DNA from 3 places in the Bacterioplanoides sp. SCSIO 12839 genome. Region 1 is predicted to be linked to each of the others. Evidence: predicted binding sites of a transcription regulator. Region 1 holds the regulator's gene; each other region holds the start of a gene.

Region 1 (6,121 bases):
GAGCCCTTTTACCTGCTCCATTCCGCCGTTTAAAACAGCACGAATTTGCTCCATGGTAATTTCCCCTTCAGCCTTGCCTGCCGCTGGATTCACCACTAAACAAATGCTGGCATATGGAATACCTAACTCACGCGCCAAAGCAGCTTCTGGCATGCCCGTCATCCCCACCAGGTCACAGCCATCCCTTTCCATACGAGAGATTTCAGCGATGGTTTCCAGCCTTGGCCCCTGGGTTGCACCATACACACCAGCACCTGAAACCAAAAAGCCGGCGGCTGTCGCTTCACTCAATAACTTCTGGCGTAATACTTCGTCATAAGGAAAAGTCAGATCCACATGATCCAATGGCATAAACTCACCATCAAAATACGTGCTTTCACGACCCCAGGTGTAATCAATCACCTGATGCGGCACGGCAATATGACCAGACACCATCGCCTCTGTTATACCGCCTACGGCGTTCACGGCAATAATGGCATCCACACCACATTGCTGCAGAGCCAGCAGATTTGCGCGGTAATTAATTTTATGTGGAGGTACAGAATGTGGATGGCCGTGACGGGCGAGAAAAATAACCTCATTGCCATGCCACTTGCCCTCGGTCAGCAGTCCGGATGTCATGCCCAGTGGAGTTTCCACCGCCTGTTCTGAAATAACGTCAAGCTCTGGCAACTGAGTCAGGCCGGTGCCACCAATAATGGCTGTTTTTTTTGCTTTCATATTAATTTAATAAATCGTTAATGCGCTGTTGAATCTGCACACGCCGCTGCTGACAGTTGTCATCAATCTCGATGGCTGGCGGAATCAACGACGATAAATCGAGTGCTGTTAATTGTGGGTTTTTCTGCCTCGCCTGACGTACCGCAGCAACCACCTCAACCGCTGCGTCACGATGATTACAAGCCAGCAATGCATTACAGCCTGCTGCGATGGCTTTATCACTGCGCTCACTGTAACTGCCCGCCGCAGCGGCGCCAGCCATGGATAAATCATCACTGAAAATAACACCCGAAAAGGCCAGCTGCTGACGTAAAATTTGCTGCAGCCAAACCTCAGAAAAACCGGCCGTGGTTGTGTCATCGACACTGGGATACAACACATGGGCAGGCATCACACCGGCAAGCTTGTGTTGCGCCATCAGTCGGGCAAACGGTTGTATGTCGTACTGAATTTGCTCAAGTGTTCGTTCATCAACCGGCAAGTCCAGATGAGAATCCGCTTCCACAGCACCATGGCCCGGAAAATGTTTCCCCACCGCTGCCATCTGCAACGACTGCATTCCAGCGATAAATGCTCCGGCTAACTCAGCGACGGCATTGGCATCGTGGCCAAAAGCGCGATCACCGATAACACGAGAGCAATCCCGCTCAATATCCAGTACCGGCGCAAAACTCAGGTGTACGCCCTGCTCAATTAATTCCAGCGCCATTAACCAACCAAGATCCTCGGCCAGACCCAGAGCTTGGGAGGTGTCTTTTCGATAAACCACTTCCAGCGATAACATAGCAGGCAGACGGGTAAACCCTTGGCGAAAACGCTGTACACGCCCCCCTTCCTGATCGACACAAATCAGCAAATCTGACCGTAAATCATGAATCGATTGAGTGAGCTGTTTAAGTTGTGCCGGGCTTTCATAATTACGACTGAAAAGAATGAGTCCGGCAATTTCCGGCTGCAATAAAAACTCGCGATCCGAAGCCGTTAATTCTGTGCCAGCAATATCAGCGATAACACCCACATGATGGTGAAAATTTACAGGTTCTTGCATGGAATTCTCGAAAAACTATGTGGCTGTATCCAGACTTCGGTGCCTGGTTCAATCAGATCAAACAGCTCAATCACATCCTCGTTGCGCATCCGGATACAGCCGTGTGACAACGCTTGCCCCATAGGCTCAGAGTCCGGTGTGCCGTGTATATAAATATAACGCCGCATGGTATCGACATTACCCATGCGATTACGACCGACTTCCAGACCTTGCAACCACAGAATACGGCTGAGAATCCAATCACGCCCGGGCTCAGCTTTTGCCAGGCTATCAGAATAAATTTCGCCAGTTGGACGACGGCCAATGAACACCGCATTTTCAGGTTGGCCGGCACCAATTTTGGCGGCAATACGGTGCCACCCCTGTGGTGTTTTGCCTGAGCCAGATAGCTCACCAATACCATTAATGGCGGTGGAAACAGAATATAGATGGCAGATCCCTGCCGTGGAAATCCGTAATGCCTGATCAGCAATGGATATTTCGATCAGATTGTTGGTCATGAACTCAGCTACAGCTCTGATATTACTAAAGCAGGAAGCTTATCAAAGCTGCCGATGGTTCGGTACTGCTGAGTGTTTTCATAAAACGCGCGACTGACGCCGATGCCTGAAACAAGCTATGCCTGAAACAAACTGCATCCAAACAACTTATGCCTGGAAGCCAGCCCCCAGGAATGGAATTAATTTATTAAAGACACCACTGATATCGGCATCAATGCCAAATTCATGCTCGGCCATTGCAATTAACGCATCGGCACCCGACAAGGTGAACACAGTGGCACCCAACATAAAATGGATACGCCAGAAGCGATCTTCGTTGCTTAATTGGGGGGACGCAGCAGTGACCAATACCATGTAACGATTAAATACGGTGCCATATTCTTGCTTGAGAAACTTACGCACGTGACCCTGCCCCTGATTGTACGCCAACCCGAGCAAACGCATAAAAATACCCAGACGATGACGGTGGTCGTCGTCCAGTTCGGTTTTATTTTCACTCTGCAGGGCGGTAGCCGGCAACATCATCAGCACCGCATTGAGATCCGGTGTTTCTCCACCCAATTGCTGTTCAAACTGATCCAGCGTTTCTTCCAACTGTTGGCAGAAGGTATTCAGAAAGCGGGCAAAAACTGCCTGAATCAGCTCCTTCTTAGAGCCGAAATGATAGTTGACGGCCGCCAGGTTGACTCCGGCCTTGGTGGTGATATTGCGTAAGGAGGTCTCGGCAAATCCTTTTTCTGAAAACAGTTCCTCTGCAGCATTCAGAATGGCTTTGGCCGTCTCTTTGTTCGCCATAACGGCAAGCTCCTCAGCATTTAACGATAGTTACAAAACAAGTGTTTCAAACATACGTTTAAAACAGCTGAAAGGCAAGTACTGCCAACTACCATCAGTATTTCTCCGAATTAGCTGGCAGCTAACACACGAGGTCAACACCCAGCACACTCGACGGCCACTACAATTTTTTATACAGGGGTTTACACAGTATAAAATACTGTATACATTTACAGTCACTGTATGGATTACCAGTTTGGATAAATATCATGATCAAGCTGACCGCGCGTCAACAACAGGTTCTCGATTGTATTAAAGCATCATTGGAAGAGACTGGCTTTCCGCCCACTCGTGCCGAGATTGCTAACGAATTAGGATTCCGTTCTCCTAACGCAGCAGAAGAACATCTGAAAGCACTGGCACGCAAAGGCGCCATCGAGATGATGGCGGGTGCTTCACGTGGTATTCGCATTGTTGAAGCAAGCAACCCTGGGTTACCCATTGTTGGCCGTGTTGCTGCTGGCGAGCCAATCCTGGCCCAGGAGCACATCGAAGATTATTGCGAAATTCCGCCAAGCTTCTTTAAACCTCAAGCGGATTATCTGCTTGAAGTTCATGGCGACTCGATGATGGAAATGGGCATTCTGGACGGTGATTATATTGCGGTGCATCGCATGGACACCGCACGTAATGGTGAGGTTGTGGTAGCACGAGTTGATAATGAAGTGACCGTTAAGCGTTATGAGAAAAAGCGCAACAAAGTCACTCTCTTCCCGGAAAACAAAGACTACAGCCCTATTGAGGTCGACCTGAAAGAAGCCGACTTCGCCATCGAAGGTTTGTATGTTGGTGTTCTGCGCCGCAACTAATTTTTAATCGTCAATTTTATTCATTGTTTTCAGCACTCAGGGTGAAGTTATGCGTCAGTTAACTCTCGGAATGGAACCACTTGGTATGGAACAAGGCGGTCTGACTCTCAGCAGTTCGGCCTTACGTCAGCCACGTGTGATCAGTGGTAGCCTGACAGAGATGATTTTAAGTGAAGGCAGCGCCATTCAACCGATGCACTTATTACCTTTGCTGGCCCAATGTTCGGCACAACAACGCTGGTTGATGTGGCTGAGCCCTGAAATGCCAATGAATAAACACTATCTTGATAGCCTCGGGCTACAGGACTCTCCGGTGATTCATCTGGATGTTTGCCAGGATACACAGGCAATTTTAGTTGAGAAGGCACTGGAAGCCGCCAACAGCCATCTGATTATTGAATGGCAGGGGAAGCTTGAAGAAACACAACGCCAGGACATTGAACAACGCGCCAACCTGTCAGGCAGCCACGTTATTCTGATTCAACGCCGTTAATACAGAAACCCGATAACAAACCAACAAAAAAGGCCTTGTGGGTCTATTCACGAAAGAATGACGCTCACAAGGCCTTTTTATTAATCAGATAAACAATTAGTGCAGCTGATTATGATATTCCGGCTGAGCAAAATCATCGCGCTCAACTTCCATACCGGATAACTCACCCACTTTGCGGACGCCCGCCTCAATCATTACACGTGCGATATCCATATGATGAGCCTGCAAACTCGCTTTGGCATCATCAGAAAAATGAATACTGACCAGTGCATCGCCTTCTTGCTCGTCTGCACGACGCAACGCAATGTCACCGTTTGATAACTCTACAATTTCAAAAAAGCGTGCCATAACCGCCTCTCGTTTTCGGGCGCGAGAGTGTAACACAGCAGTCATCTAATAGGAGGGAAATTCACAAGAAAATCTACGTTTTTAACGTGTCACTGATGACTCAAAACAGCACTGAAAAATACGCTTCAATGCCTGTTAAAACCATAGTTTTTCAGTGGTTTAACTTTCCTGACGATTTTCTCTTTGCAGATCAATCAGTTGCGATAATTGATGATGCCATTGCCCGATATTGGTGGTATGCGATGACGTACTGGCGTCAACCAGATTAATCATTCCGGGTTGTGAGACGCGGCTGATCTGAGGTTCAAGTGCATCGGCACGTCCAATCGCATCACAGGCCGTCAACATGGCACGAAGCCATGAAAAGCTGTCGTTTTCGAGATGCTCAAACTCTCGCATTTCGCCGGTAATCAAAGGTGTCTGCGATAACAGATCGGCCAGTGAAGAGAATGGCTGTCTGAAAGTCGCCAACTCAGCTAACTCATGCAGGTAAGAAAGGTAAGCATCTCTTAACAGGTACAAAGCACTGTCCTGCAGTGCTTGTTGCAGCACGGCAGGTTCAGTTGTATCAGCAGCTTGCTGCATAAGCAGCTGACTCTGATACAGCTTATGATTGGTAAAGCTTAACCAGCTTGCCATAAGGTATTTGCTTCCCGAAATCAGAAATCCAGGCGCAAACCAACATGTGCGCCGTCACCTAATTCAAAACGATCACTCACGTCTTCAATTTTAATACCGGTGTAACGGTAACCCACATAAACACGAGCAGTAGGAATCAGGCTGTATTGCAGGCGCAGGTCTGCGTCAAAAATATTATCGGCATCTGAAAAAGAAATCACCGGAGGTGCATAATAACCGTAGCCAGCAACACTCACTTCAGGAACACCCGGCAGGCGATAACGGAAGAAACCACCCAGGCCAACACCACCGCCGCTTACGTCCGCATCGTCATCGGATGAAAAACCGTATAATTTACCACCAACACCGATGTATAAATCCGGATCTTCATTACGAACATCCACCACGTGCAGACCCACAGAACCAATATTGCCGTCATCGGTGTGATGCAGGAAATCAGCGCTGACATGCAGGCCAGAACCCACTTTGGTTGCATCATACGCAACACGAACCATTTCGTTGGCAATACTCAGGTCCAGAGAACCGCCAGCATTAACGGTTGCTGAAGTTGCTACTAAAGAAGCCAGAGCCAGTTTTTTAAGCTGAGACATACTATTCCCCAAAATTCCGCAGCAGGGCCATGACACTGCTAACCATTATTATTGGCCGCATCATAACAGTGCTGCCACTCAGACGAAACTGTGAGTCACAGGCAAAATTAAAAGAAAAGTAAAACAAACTATTCCAGTCT
Region 2 (6,121 bases), 1.7 Mb from region 1:
GTTTGATAAAGACTATTTTCTGTACTTCGAGGATTTTGACTTGTCGCTGCGGATCGGAAAAATAGGAGATATCGTTTATTTCCCTGCTATGAAAATAGTCCATCATGGAGGTTATGCCGCGCGTAAAGGTATTTGGCATATTATGTTATTTGCATCTTCGGCTTTAAAGTTCTATCGGCGCCACAAGTGGCTTTGGTTTTAGGTTTCTCCGTTTTTTGTTGAAGGCCGCCAAATAGTTTGTTTGGGCCGGTCAGCATGCATAGAATAGTTGGCGCTGCATTGCTAAATGCATTGCGCCAATATCCTTTTCTTGGCTCTTTTTAACCAGAATTAAAATTATGCCGGATCAACAATCCCTTGAGCAATCATCTCCAGCGCCGTAATACTTGGAATAAAGAAATAATCACCGCCTCGAGTCTCAACAAACCGGGGTAGGTGAGTGCAGAAGAACGGTGCTTTACCACTGCCCGGTTCAGCCTGAATAATCGCTTTATCGGTTAACTGGCCATTATGGTTGCCGAGGAACACATCCTTATCATTGCCCAGCTTAAAGTCGTTGGAGTAGTTCACCCATTGTTGCTGCACAAATTCGAACTGGCGCTCAATGCTGGCGCCAATGCACATAAAGATGATGCCTTGTTCACTGTTGTCATCCGTCAGTTCGTCATGGCCACCATAAGGCAATCCTCGTCGCATTAAGCGGCGACGATCAACCAGTGCTCCTTTGCTGTTAAAGGCTTCTTTTTCTGTTTCCAGTGAGCCTCGGGTATTGGTTCTGCGGATATGAGCGCCAACCGGACACTTTGCCCCCGATTTATCATCGTCGTAAGTGAAATCAATCCACTTCTGTTTCAGGGCCTTTAATTGCCCGGCAGCGCATTGATCGCCGTTGTTGGCTTGGGTGGTTAACTCGGCCAGCGTTTTATCTAACTCGGCTTTACTCCGATCATCAGGGGCTAATACCAGCGGAGCACCGTTATCTGCCCAGCGCCCGGCAAATTTCGCCATTAACAATTCTTTACTGCCATCAAAATCTTTTGCCAGATTATCGACGTAATCCTGAAAGGTTTTTACGTTTTCGTGCAGCTTCCGGTACACCATAAAAGTACCATTTAACGCCAGTAATTTAGGCGTTGGGGCTGGTGGGTATTCCTGAGCTTCATCGACATGTCCAAGGATAAATTCCCCGGTTGCCAGAGGAACCCAGTTACCATCCCGGGTTAACTTTCCACGGCCAGGCAGGCGGCTTAGATCGTTACCACAGCCTTCAAAATACGGGTTACCAATACCATCGGTAAAGCCGAAGTGTTCTTTGGGGCCGGGTTTGCCATTTTCGTACACTGCAGAGGCGTCCTGATAAGGAAGCAATTCCCCATTAGGCCCTTTGTGACCCGGACGAATTGATACGCCGCTTTGGCTTTCTGAAATCAGCTGCTCAATTTTCAGGTAATGTTGCTGCAACGCTTCTTCATTCTGGGCATTAATTGAAACCCAGGCATGAACATGCTCTCCCTGCCAGACCGGGTCCCAATGTTGTGGATCACTGGGACCATCATCACCAAGGATGGCTTTTCTTTCTCGCATGCCCATTTGAAATTCGACGGGAAAGCCTCTGAGCGACAGTTCAGGTAACTCAAGTGCTTGTAAGCCCGAGAATGTGAAGCCGATATTGGTGGTGATGGTGGGTTTTTCTTCCGGGGCTGGGTGGTCTTTATGTGCCCAGCGTTCTGCCGTGGTTATTAATGGTACCAGTTGCTTGAGAAAGTGCTGTGCCCGCTTTGGGTGGTGAAACTCCAGAAAAAAGTAACGTGCTTTTGGAAAGCCAAAACGGCCGTAGCCTTTGCAGATATTTCCCTGAATATCGTATAAATCCAGTGGTCGGTTGGTCGTCATGATGCAATCCTTTGGCTTATGAATTTTCTGGAGTTGTGGTCGGGATGGAATAAGAGGCTTCTGTTAATCGGGTCTGTCCAGGTCGCCAGCTCGGTGAATCCAGATTGTTGAGTTGTATCTGCTCCAGAAATGCTTTGAATTCAGCTTTTAAAGTCGCTGCATTCTTACCCTGGTTTAATAACACGAACTCACTAAAAGCTTGTTTTACATACAGCGATTTTAGTTGCTGTTTCAGGGACTTATCATTTGAGCCATTAAAAAACAGTGTTGTTTTTAATTGGCATTTTTTAATGTAATCAATGAATGAAGCAGCATTGTTAACCCGCTCAAAACCGACCGCATACTGCCATATATTACGAATTTCAGATTCTGCGTTGTGCCACATACCCTCAAGGTAAGTTTCTAATTCTCCATGAAAGTTGGAGGTGAAGACCAGGTATTTGGATTTCAGATGATCACGTTTAACATCATTTCCTTGTTCAAAAAAAACATCGTTTAAAATGAATAAGCGCGCAAAATAGGTATTTGGTATTTTGGCAAATGGACTTTGTTCATTCTGAGGTAAGGTCTGCAATCGGCGTCGTGTAATTTTATCATAGGATGCCAGATCAAAACTGTTATCGTCGTTAGCCTCACACTGTCCGTTTTGAATTGGGCACAAACAGGTTAAACCATAAGAGTCGCCAAATGTATTTGCCATGTTTATGCTTCCTTAACTGGGTTTAATGTCATAACCGGGCCAACGCCCATACTGCCGAGTGACTCCTGATGATCCGCCAGGAAGTTGTTATATGTAGCCATAAACTCATCGTCGGATAATTCGTCAACCTGCTGCGCCAGTTCATTCAATCCTTCAAATAAGGTTTGTGCACTTTTCACGTCATTGGAAGCCGCTAGCGGATAGGCGTTGTAGTAATGATTGGTTTCGACCTGATTAAAGCGAATGTAATTGTAAAAATCGTGCAGCGGAATGGATTTCGGATATTTGATATTCCAGCGCCAGAACATATCCAGGCCCGATGGAATCGCAAATGAAAAGGAGTCGATATATTGGTCCCAACTGCCGTTAAAGTTACTCTCAAACAACATATAGCTGTAGTGAAGCTTTTCTTTAGGCTGAGACTTATCCAGATGCGGAAACGACCAGCGGTTGATAATGGTCCAGCGGGCGTAGTGAATCAGAGATAAGGTCAATAACCCTTTCAGATACCGCGGAAAGGTGAACACAACATACCAGAAAATGACTTTTTGCCAGATGGCTGTCCACCACCGCAATGGAGTGATGACATTCATGCCATAAGCTTTTCCTGAAAAATTCGACACTGCGAGCTCCTTTCGATGAGTTTTTATTGATTCTACCGATCCTCTGGCATTGGTCTAGGCTTTTATTAGACACTGTTTTTATATACAGTTAACCAGTCTTCGTAGAAATTGGTGCCATGAGACTTTTTGTTGCTGAAAAACCCAGTTTAGGCCGTGCGATTGCCGCGGTATTACCCAAGCCCCACCATAAAGGCGAAGGGTTTATTCGTGCCGCCAATGGTGATGTGGTCAGCTGGTGTATTGGTCATTTACTGGAGCAGGCTGAACCAGATGCTTATGACCCGGCGTACAAACAATGGCGACTGGATCACCTACCTATTGTGCCTGAGCAGTGGCAGCTACAGGCAAAACCGAAAACCCGAAAACAGCTGTCGGTATTACGTAAGCTGGTGAAAGAAGCCGATCAGCTGGTGCATGCGGGCGATCCGGATCGGGAAGGGCAGCTATTGGTTGATGAAGTGTTCGATTTCCTTAAGGTCTCAAAAACCCGTAAGCAGCAGATTCAGCGTTGCTTAATTTCTGACCTTAACCCAAACGCAGTAAAAAAAGCCTTAAATGGTTTACGGCCGAACAGTGGCTTTGCCGCGTTATCGGTGTCGGCGCTGGCACGCTCCCGGGCGGATTGGCTGTACGGTATTAATCTGACCCGTGGCTTTAGTATTAAAGGTCGGCAGGCTGGGATTAACTCAGTGTTATCCGTTGGGCGGGTGCAAACACCGGTGTTGGGTCTGGTGGTACGCCGGGATGAAGACATTGCCGACTTTGTTTCCAAGCCGTTTTACGAGGTGTTCGCTCAGCTTGCATTAACGCCCGATCAAGCTACTTCATTTAGCGCTAAGTGGCTTCCCAGCGAGGCCTGTGCCACGCATCAGGATGAAGAAGGTCGGGTATTAAATCTGAAGCTGGCGCAAAACGTCGCCCAGCGTATTCAGCAGCAACCTGCCGTGGTGGAAGCGATTCAGCGTAATGAGAAAAAGCAGTTTGCACCGCTGCCCTACAATTTATCCGCATTACAGATTGATGCCGCCAAAGCACTGAGCATGAGTGCTAAGCAGGTACTGGATGTGTGTCAGGCGTTGTATGAAAAACACCAACTGATCACCTACCCAAGATCCGATTGCCGTTATTTACCCAAAGAGCATCTGAGTGATATTCCGGCGGTATCATCTGCGATTCAGAATAACTCCAGTGAGCTGGCTGCGGTGGTCGCTAATGCCGACTTTTCGTTACGCAGCAAAGCCTGGAACGATGCCAAGGTGGATGCTCACCATGCCATTATTCCAACTGCGAAACAGACCTCACTGGAGAAGCTTGGTAAATGGGAACAGGGCGTTTATCGCTTAATTGCGCGCCAGTATTGTTTGCAGTTTTATCCGGCGTTTGAATATGCCGATACCAAAGTGGATATTCGTATCGCTAGTGGTTTATTTCGCGCTAACGCTCGCGAGATATTAAAACCTGGCTGGAAGCAGGCGATGCCTCAAAAAGCATCGGCAAAAACAAACACGTCTGGCGATGACGAGCAAAATGATCCGCATAATCAGACCCAGTTGCCGCCACTCACTCAAGGGCAGGCGTTGTGGTGCCATGAAGGACAAATCGCTCATAAACACACTCAACCGCCAACACATTTTACCGATGCCACCTTGCTGGCTGCGATGACGGGCATTAATCGTTTTGTCTCGGATAAAGAATTACAAAAGGTATTAAAAGAAACCGACGGTTTGGGCACCGAAGCCACCCGCGCCAGCATTATTGAACTGTTATTTACCCGTCAGTTTTTGCGCCGCGAAGGCAAACAAATTCGCGCCACCGAATTGGGGAAGGCTCTGATTCGGGTATTACCCGCTTCTACCACACTGCCGGATCGCACCGCCTTATGGGAGCAACAACTGAATGCTATTAGCGAGCGTCAGCTGAATTATCAGAGTTTTATGCAGCCATTACAGCAGGAGTTGTATCAGCTGGTGGACGATGCCCGTGGGCTGGATATCAGTGGCTTATCCGGTATTAAAATGGAAAAACCAAAAGGGGGTTACCAACGAAAACGGCGCAGCTCAACCCGTAAAACCGGAAAAAGTGCGCCGCGTAAAAAGGTTGGCTAACTATTTTGGTGAAATTTAAAACGTTTGCGAGGTCGCTGATTCAAGGCAAAAACAGACGAAGAAGCGCAGTTTATAAATAATAAATGAGCACTATGAGTCTGTTTTTAACGCTGAAACAGCAACGCAGCTGGTTTTAAAAAAGTTAAAGGCCAAACACTAAGCCACGAGGCATCTGCGTTATCACCGCTAACTGGCGGATTACCATAATCTCAACAATCTGAATCACCAGAAATACCACAATTGGTGATAAATCAATGCCACCCATGTCCGGCATTTTTTCACGAATCGGACGCACCACTGGCTCCAGAATCTGATTGATTAAAATCAGCGCCGGGTTGTAGGAATTGGGCGCGACCCAGGAGGCAATCACGGTAATGATTAACCCCCAGAAATACACATTCAGAATCAGCGCTGGAAGACCAATCAGTGCCCACACCAGAATATTGGCCCAGGGCAGAGCCAGTCCGGAACCGGCAACAATCAGAGTGGCAACCATCACCAACACTTGTACGATGTAAGCCAACAATAACGACGCGGTATCTAAGCCAGCAATGCTGGGAACCATACGACGCATGGGAATCAGAATCGGGTTGGTAAACTTCACAATAAACTGCGAAATCGGATTGTAGAAATCAGCCCGTACCAGCTGCAGCAAAAAGCGCAGCATCACAATTAACAGCACCATGCTGCCAATGGTATTCACTAATAACATTCCAACTTGTGATAAAGCAGACATGCTTACTCCGTTGTGTTTGGCTTATATGAGTTTGGACTTAATGGTTGTTAACGCGTTGATACCA
Region 3 (6,121 bases), 820 kb from region 1:
CGTCGCCAGCCATCTCGCGACTTCTACCCGAACCTTGAGCCGCAGCCTGCAGGAACTGGGAACTTCATATCAACGTATTCTCGATGAAATCCGCAAAGAGATGGCGATTGAATATCTGCGCAATTCCAGTTTGCCCATTGAAGAAGTCGCGGCTCTGGTAGGCTACTCGGACCCTTCTAACTTCCGTAAAGCGTTTCGCCGCTGGACAGGGCGCGCCCCTTCTTATTACCGCAAAGAGCTGTCATAAACGATCTCTCAGCGTGACCAGAAGCCTTTGTCTGATACAAAAGACAGAGGCTTTTTTTTGATTTAAGCGGACTTCACCAGACTGTCACAGCAGTGAAAGAGAAGTGTCATATTCAGATCCCAAAGTAGAGCTCAACATCGGCAATAGCACGACAAGGCACCATGAGTTCTTCTTTAACACGCATCACCCTGGTTACCGAAACCTTTGCTCCTGAGATCAATGGCGTCGCCAATACTCTCGGGCACCTGGTGCGTGGTTTATTATCACGCGGTATAGCCGTTCAGGTGATTCGCCCACGACAGCACAAGCAAGATCTCGGTACCCAGAAAGGCCAGCAAGAAAGTCAGCAGGAGCCGGGGTTAACCACTGTGATCTTACCGGGCTTGCCAATTCCCGGTTACAACGAACTGAAGTTTGGTTTGCCACTCAAGCAGAAAATCCGCCAGGCGCTGACTGAGTTTCAGCCTCAGGCCATTTATGTCGCCACAGAAGGTCCAATGGGTTGGGCGGCAGTCAAAGCAGCCAGCGCTCTGAACGTCGCGGTGTTAAGTGGCTTTCACACGAATTTTCATCAATACATCGAACATTATCACCTTGGTCTGTTGGAAAAACCGGCTTACCGCTACCTGCGTTATTTTCATAACCTGACCGCTGGAACTCTGGTTCCAACCAACAGCCAATGCCATGAATTACAGGCCCATGGTTTTGACAATGTCAGAGTGCTGGCTCGTGGTGTTGATAGCCAATTATTCAGTCCAGAAAAACGCAGCTCCACGTTGAGAAAACAATGGGGTGTTAACGACGATGATTTAGTGCTGCTTTATGTTGGCCGCATTGCCGGTGAAAAAAATATGGATCTGGCACTGGCAACCTATCAACAACTTTTACACTCCGATGAACGCGTTCGTCTGGTATTGGTGGGTGACGGCCCAGAGCTGCCAAAAATCCGGGAACAACACCCGGACGTGATTTGTTGTGGTATGCAACGGGGTGAAGATCTGGCCGCGCATTATGCCAGTGGTGACGTATTTCTGTTTCCGAGCAAGACCGACACTTTTGGCAATGTCGTGACGGAAGCGATGGCCAGCGGATTGGCTGTGATCAGCTTCGACTACGCTGCAGGCCATGAGCATATTCGTTCGGGCAATAACGGTTTATTAGCGCCTTATGGTAATGACAGCCAATTCATGAATAACGCCATTACCCTGCTCGACAGCCCTAATTTATTAAAAACATTGCGCGAACAAGCGCGAGAAACCGCTCTGACGATTTCGTGGGACAGCATTGTGGATGAATTTCAGCTGCGCCTGATAACCGCTCAAACCAAGGATAAACGTTATGCTTGCAACAAAACCGCTGGCCGCAAGAACCGCGCTACTGTTTAACAAAGCGGATCAGTTTGAACTGACTTTATGTCAACGCATGAACCGCATGGGTTATTACACAGCCATTCGTTTATTTTTTAAAGGCATCAGTCGTCTGGGTGACGGGGTGTTCTGGTATAGCCTGGCGCTGTTGATGCCTGTTTTTTACGGTGTTGATGCACTCTATGCATTAGGCCACATCACCGTCACTGCATTAATTTGTGTCGCTATTTACAGCCAGTTAAAAAGTCGTTTAGTGCGCCAGCGCCCGTTTATTTCCTTTGACGATATTACGGCTCATACCGCCCCACTGGATTTATACAGTTTTCCTTCAGGCCACACCATGAATGCGGTTAACTTTGCCATTTTATTCAGCGCCTTTTTCCCGCCATTGCTCTGGCTGGTTGTGCCTTTTGCAATTTTGGTGGCATTTTCCCGGGTTATTTTAGGCATGCATTATCCAACGGATGTGTTGGTCGGCGCTGTATTAGGCATGCTGATCAGTTTAGGGTCATTGGCACTGTACCCGGCAGGTGTTTTTTAGAACATCTCTGAATAATTCAGAGGTGTCCTAAAACAAACTCAATTGTTGTTCATTAATCTGAGGGCAGCGCCCTCCGATTCCCAGCAGCCGAATGCCCTGATCTTGTCGTTGTATGGCTTGTTTCAACAATCGGCTGAAACCTGCGGGCGTGGCAACTTCATGGCTATCAGCCAGGGTGGTTTGAGTGAAGTCGGCAAACTTTACTTTCACAAAGGGCGCCAGCTGCTCGGTTTCAAACTCCGTTTTCGCCACCCGCTCCGTCCATAATTGCCACAACCTCGGCAACTGAGACAGGCATTCAGCCTCGGTCATTAAATCTTCAGCGTAGGTGCGCTCCACTCCAATTGATTTACGCTCTCGTCCTAAACGAATCTGGCGGCCATCAAGACCACGACAGCGCTGAAATAACATCGCTCCCATACGGCCAAATTGCCGCACCAACGCTTCCTGGCTCCACTGCTGAGCATCCTCACAGGTTTTAATACCCACCTGTTCCAGCTTGCGTTGCATCGCCGGGCCAATACCGGGAATTTTCCGAACATCCAATAAACGAACAAAGTCATCAACCCGGTGTGGCTTAACAACGCATTGCCCGTCGGGTTTGTTCCAGTCGCTGGCCACTTTGGCCAGAAATTTATTCGGGGCGATACCGGCCGATACCGTAATACCAATTTCCTCGCGCACCCTCTGACGGATCTGTAACGCAATCTCACTGGCATTCTGTTGTGGATCAATTTCAAGATAGGCTTCATCCACCGATACCTGCTGCAACAAGGTAACGTCATCACGCTGCCAGGCATATTCACGCAAAATCGCCATCACCTGCTGAGAAACTTCGCGGTAACGATTCATATTGCCGGGTACCAGCGTCAACTGTGGACAGAGCTTTAACGCATGCGCAGTTGCCATCGCCGAGCGCACCCCAAATTCCCGCGCCGGATAATTACAGGTAGAGATAACCCCACGGCGGCTGGCATCCCCACCAATGGCAATCGGGATGTCGCGATACTCCGGGTGATCGCGCATTTCAACGGCGGCAAAAAAGCAGTCACAGTCGATATGAATAACTTTGCGCTGAAGCGACATATGCATCCCCCTTAATATCCGCCTCCTGACCTCTGCCCAGCACTGTAAATACATACAGTGTTATTTTATCAATATATCAGCCCTGAAAACTAGCGGCCAGTACCAATCTGTTGCAAAATCAGGCTCTATAATTCTAAGAGGTACGACCATGCAAGCTTCCCTGATTTTATGGCCGGTTCTGGCACAGGTTTTTCTGACATTACTGATGTTTTTACTGCTGGCCGCACGCAAGGCAAAAGCAGTTAAAGCCGGTTTGGTTGACCGTCAGAAAGTGGCCCTGAATAACAAAGCCTGGCCGGATAACGTGGTGCAAGTATCGAACAACATAACCAACCAGTTTGAAGTACCGGTTCTGTTTTATGTTCTTGCATTGCTACTGTTTTCTATCGATGCCGTCGGAGTCATAGCACTGGCGTTGTCCTGGGTATTTGTGATCAGCCGTTATATTCACGGCTATATTCATACCCATTCCAATTATGTCCCGATGCGATTAAGAGCGTATTTGATTGGTTCTCTGGCTGTGATGGCATTGTTCGCGACTGCTGTTATCGCTTTATTGCAAACACTTTAATGATTGTTTTTATGCTGGCAATTCAGGTTGCTGTTTACCGTATGACGGCATTGATCTAAGTGCCAGCCATTCCGCATTCTGGCGGGCATATTGCCCGGCCAGAATTCCTTCCAGATCGTAAGCCTGCTGCAAAATATCCGCTTGCGCCAATAAAGTAGCGGTACCGGATGCCAGCACTTTTCCTTGTTTCAAAATTAAAATATCGTCCGCCCAACTGGCTGCTAAAGCCACATCATGCATCACAGCCAATACCGCAACGCCTTGTTGAGCAAACTGATTCGCCAGCGACATAATGGCGTGTTGATGCGCCGGATCAAGTGCCGAGGTGCACTCATCCAATAATAAATAACGCTGCTGAATATTGGCTTCAAAGCCAGAAGCTTGTTGTTGCCAGATTTGTAATAACACTCGCGCCAGCTGCACACGTTGCTGTTCGCCACCGGATAACAGCGGGTAAGGTCGTTGACGTAAATGCCAGACATCTGTGCATAACATTGCCTCCCGAATCAGATCGTCGCTCTGGCCTTCATCGCCATACGGGATACGTCCCATCGCCACCACCTGATACGCCTGAAAGGGAAAGGTTAATTCCACTTTCTGAGGCATCACCGCAAGACTTCTAGCCCGCTCCAGAGCTGGCCAATGCGACAACACTTTTTTTTCCAGTAGAATATCACCCTGGTAATCATGGATTTCCTGACTGATGCATTTCAGCAATGTCGATTTACCCGCACCGTTCGGGCCTAACACAGCCAGTTTTTTTCCGGGAATTATTTCCGCATCCACCTGATCAAGTATCGCTTTTTTACCACGATAAACAGCGAGGTTATTCACTTGAATCATAAAAATAATCCGAACAAATCAGTGATGACGAACCGATTTAATTTGTTGCATTAATAACAATAAAAAGACAGGGCCACCAATAATAGCCATCACCAGACCAACGGGAATATCCGCCGGAGCTAACCAGGTACGGGCAATTAAATCGGCTAATAACAATAATGCAGCACCACACACCATACTGGCTGGTAATAGCTGACGATGATCCGGCCCCAATATTAAGCGCATTAAGTGAGGCACCACCAAACCAATAAAACCAATCATCCCGGCAACAGCAACACCCGCCCCTACCATCAGCGCCGCAGCTGCCAATAAAACAAACTTGCCACGTTGCACATGAAAACCCAGATGAGAAGCGACCGCTTCGCCCATCAATAATGCATTAAGCAAACGAGAATATTTTGGTAACGCCAATAAAGGTAATAGGACACAAACAAACAACGCCGATATTTCAGCCCAGCGGCCATAAGCCAGACTCCCCATCGACCAGAACGTCATGGAGCGTAATTGCTGGTCATCAGCCACATACGTCAGAATGCCGGTTAAGGCTCCGGTAATCACATTAATCGCCACACCGGCTAACAACAGCATGGCTATTTGTGTCTGGCCATTAATCGTACCCAAACGATAAATCACCAGGCTGACTGCCATTGCGCCGGCAAAAGCCGCTATGGGCAACGCAAATATTCCGGTTAACTCGACCCAAAAGGCCAGCCAACTGTTGCTCAGCACAATCACAGCCACCGCCGCTAATGCAGCACCACTGGATACACCAATCAGGCCTGGGTCGGCCAACGGATTACGAAAAATACCCTGAGTGACAGCGCCAGCAACGGCCAGCCCAGCGCCAATCAGAATCGCCATTACCGCCCGGGGTAAACGCAATTCACGCACTACCCAATCCGCCTGTCCCTGAATATCAGCGCCACTGATGGCATTCATTAAAGATTGAATTACCTGCACAAACGCGACCGGAATTGGGCCGGATGACAGCGCTGTGATAAACAGCCCCAGCAACAGCAGCACAACCAAGATAATAACCATCAGACCCGTCAGTGGAACCGCCTGCCGCTGCTGCGCTGACCAGACAAAAATACGCCGCACAGACTGCATTATTCGGTGCCGGTGAGTGTCTGCGAAGCCTGATCATCCGGGTATAACACCTTCACCAATTCCGCAACCGCTTCTCCCAACCGTGGCCCAAAGCCGAGCACAACAGAAGTGTTAATCGCATGAATACGATTATTTTTAGCCGCTGCGGTCATGACCAGCGAATTTTGTAGCGCTTGCGGATCTGCCGGGCCGGTATAAGCAACCACAACCACCTCAGGATTGGCCAATAATGCGCCTTCCGCGGAGACGGGTTTGTAGCTGTCATAATCCATCACATTCACAGCGGACAATAAATCTAACATGGCCTGAGCCTGAGTGTTTTTCCCGGCCGCCATTAAGCCACGGTTACCCGCGCC

What was found. The regulator LexA, encoded in region 1, represses DNA repair genes until DNA is damaged. The targets are predictions, from matches to a motif close to TACTGTNTANNTANACAGTA.
Region 2: a site for LexA is predicted at 3,287-3,306, ahead of KFF03_RS01345 (DNA topoisomerase III). Genes of this name have one in related genera too.
Region 3: a site for LexA is predicted at 3,282-3,301, ahead of dinB (DNA polymerase IV). Genes of this name have one in related genera too.

The regions. Positions count from the first base shown of each region.
Region 1 is NZ_CP073745.1:2,506,012-2,512,132, forward strand. Features, by position in the region: gene KFF03_RS11500 (S-methyl-5'-thioinosine phosphorylase) at 1-720, opposite strand, end outside; gene nagZ (beta-N-acetylhexosaminidase) at 722-1,768, opposite strand; gene KFF03_RS11510 (L,D-transpeptidase) at 1,753-2,268, opposite strand; gene KFF03_RS11515 (TetR/AcrR family transcriptional regulator) at 2,416-3,063, opposite strand; gene lexA (transcriptional repressor LexA) at 3,312-3,911, shown strand; gene KFF03_RS11525 (SulA-like leucine-rich domain-containing protein) at 3,961-4,404, shown strand; gene KFF03_RS11530 (hypothetical protein) at 4,501-4,752, opposite strand; gene KFF03_RS11535 (DUF6586 family protein) at 4,912-5,391, opposite strand; gene KFF03_RS11540 (YfaZ family outer membrane protein) at 5,412-5,981, opposite strand.
Region 2 is NZ_CP073745.1:271,150-277,270, forward strand. Features, by position in the region: gene KFF03_RS01325 (glycosyltransferase) at 1-202, shown strand, start outside; gene KFF03_RS01330 (hypothetical protein) at 337-1,893, opposite strand; gene KFF03_RS01335 (hypothetical protein) at 1,910-2,593, opposite strand; gene KFF03_RS01340 (hypothetical protein) at 2,596-3,216, opposite strand; gene KFF03_RS01345 (DNA topoisomerase III) at 3,333-5,321, shown strand; gene KFF03_RS01350 (YggT family protein) at 5,464-6,057, opposite strand.
Region 3 is NZ_CP073745.1:3,329,915-3,336,035, forward strand. Features, by position in the region: gene KFF03_RS15145 (AraC family transcriptional regulator) at 1-247, shown strand, start outside; gene KFF03_RS15150 (glycosyltransferase family 1 protein) at 409-1,632, shown strand; gene KFF03_RS15155 (phosphatase PAP2 family protein) at 1,586-2,155, shown strand; gene dinB (DNA polymerase IV) at 2,183-3,241, opposite strand; gene KFF03_RS15165 (MAPEG family protein) at 3,390-3,812, shown strand; gene KFF03_RS15170 (heme ABC transporter ATP-binding protein) at 3,822-4,655, opposite strand; gene KFF03_RS15175 (iron ABC transporter permease) at 4,674-5,765, opposite strand; gene KFF03_RS15180 (hemin ABC transporter substrate-binding protein) at 5,765-6,121, opposite strand, start outside.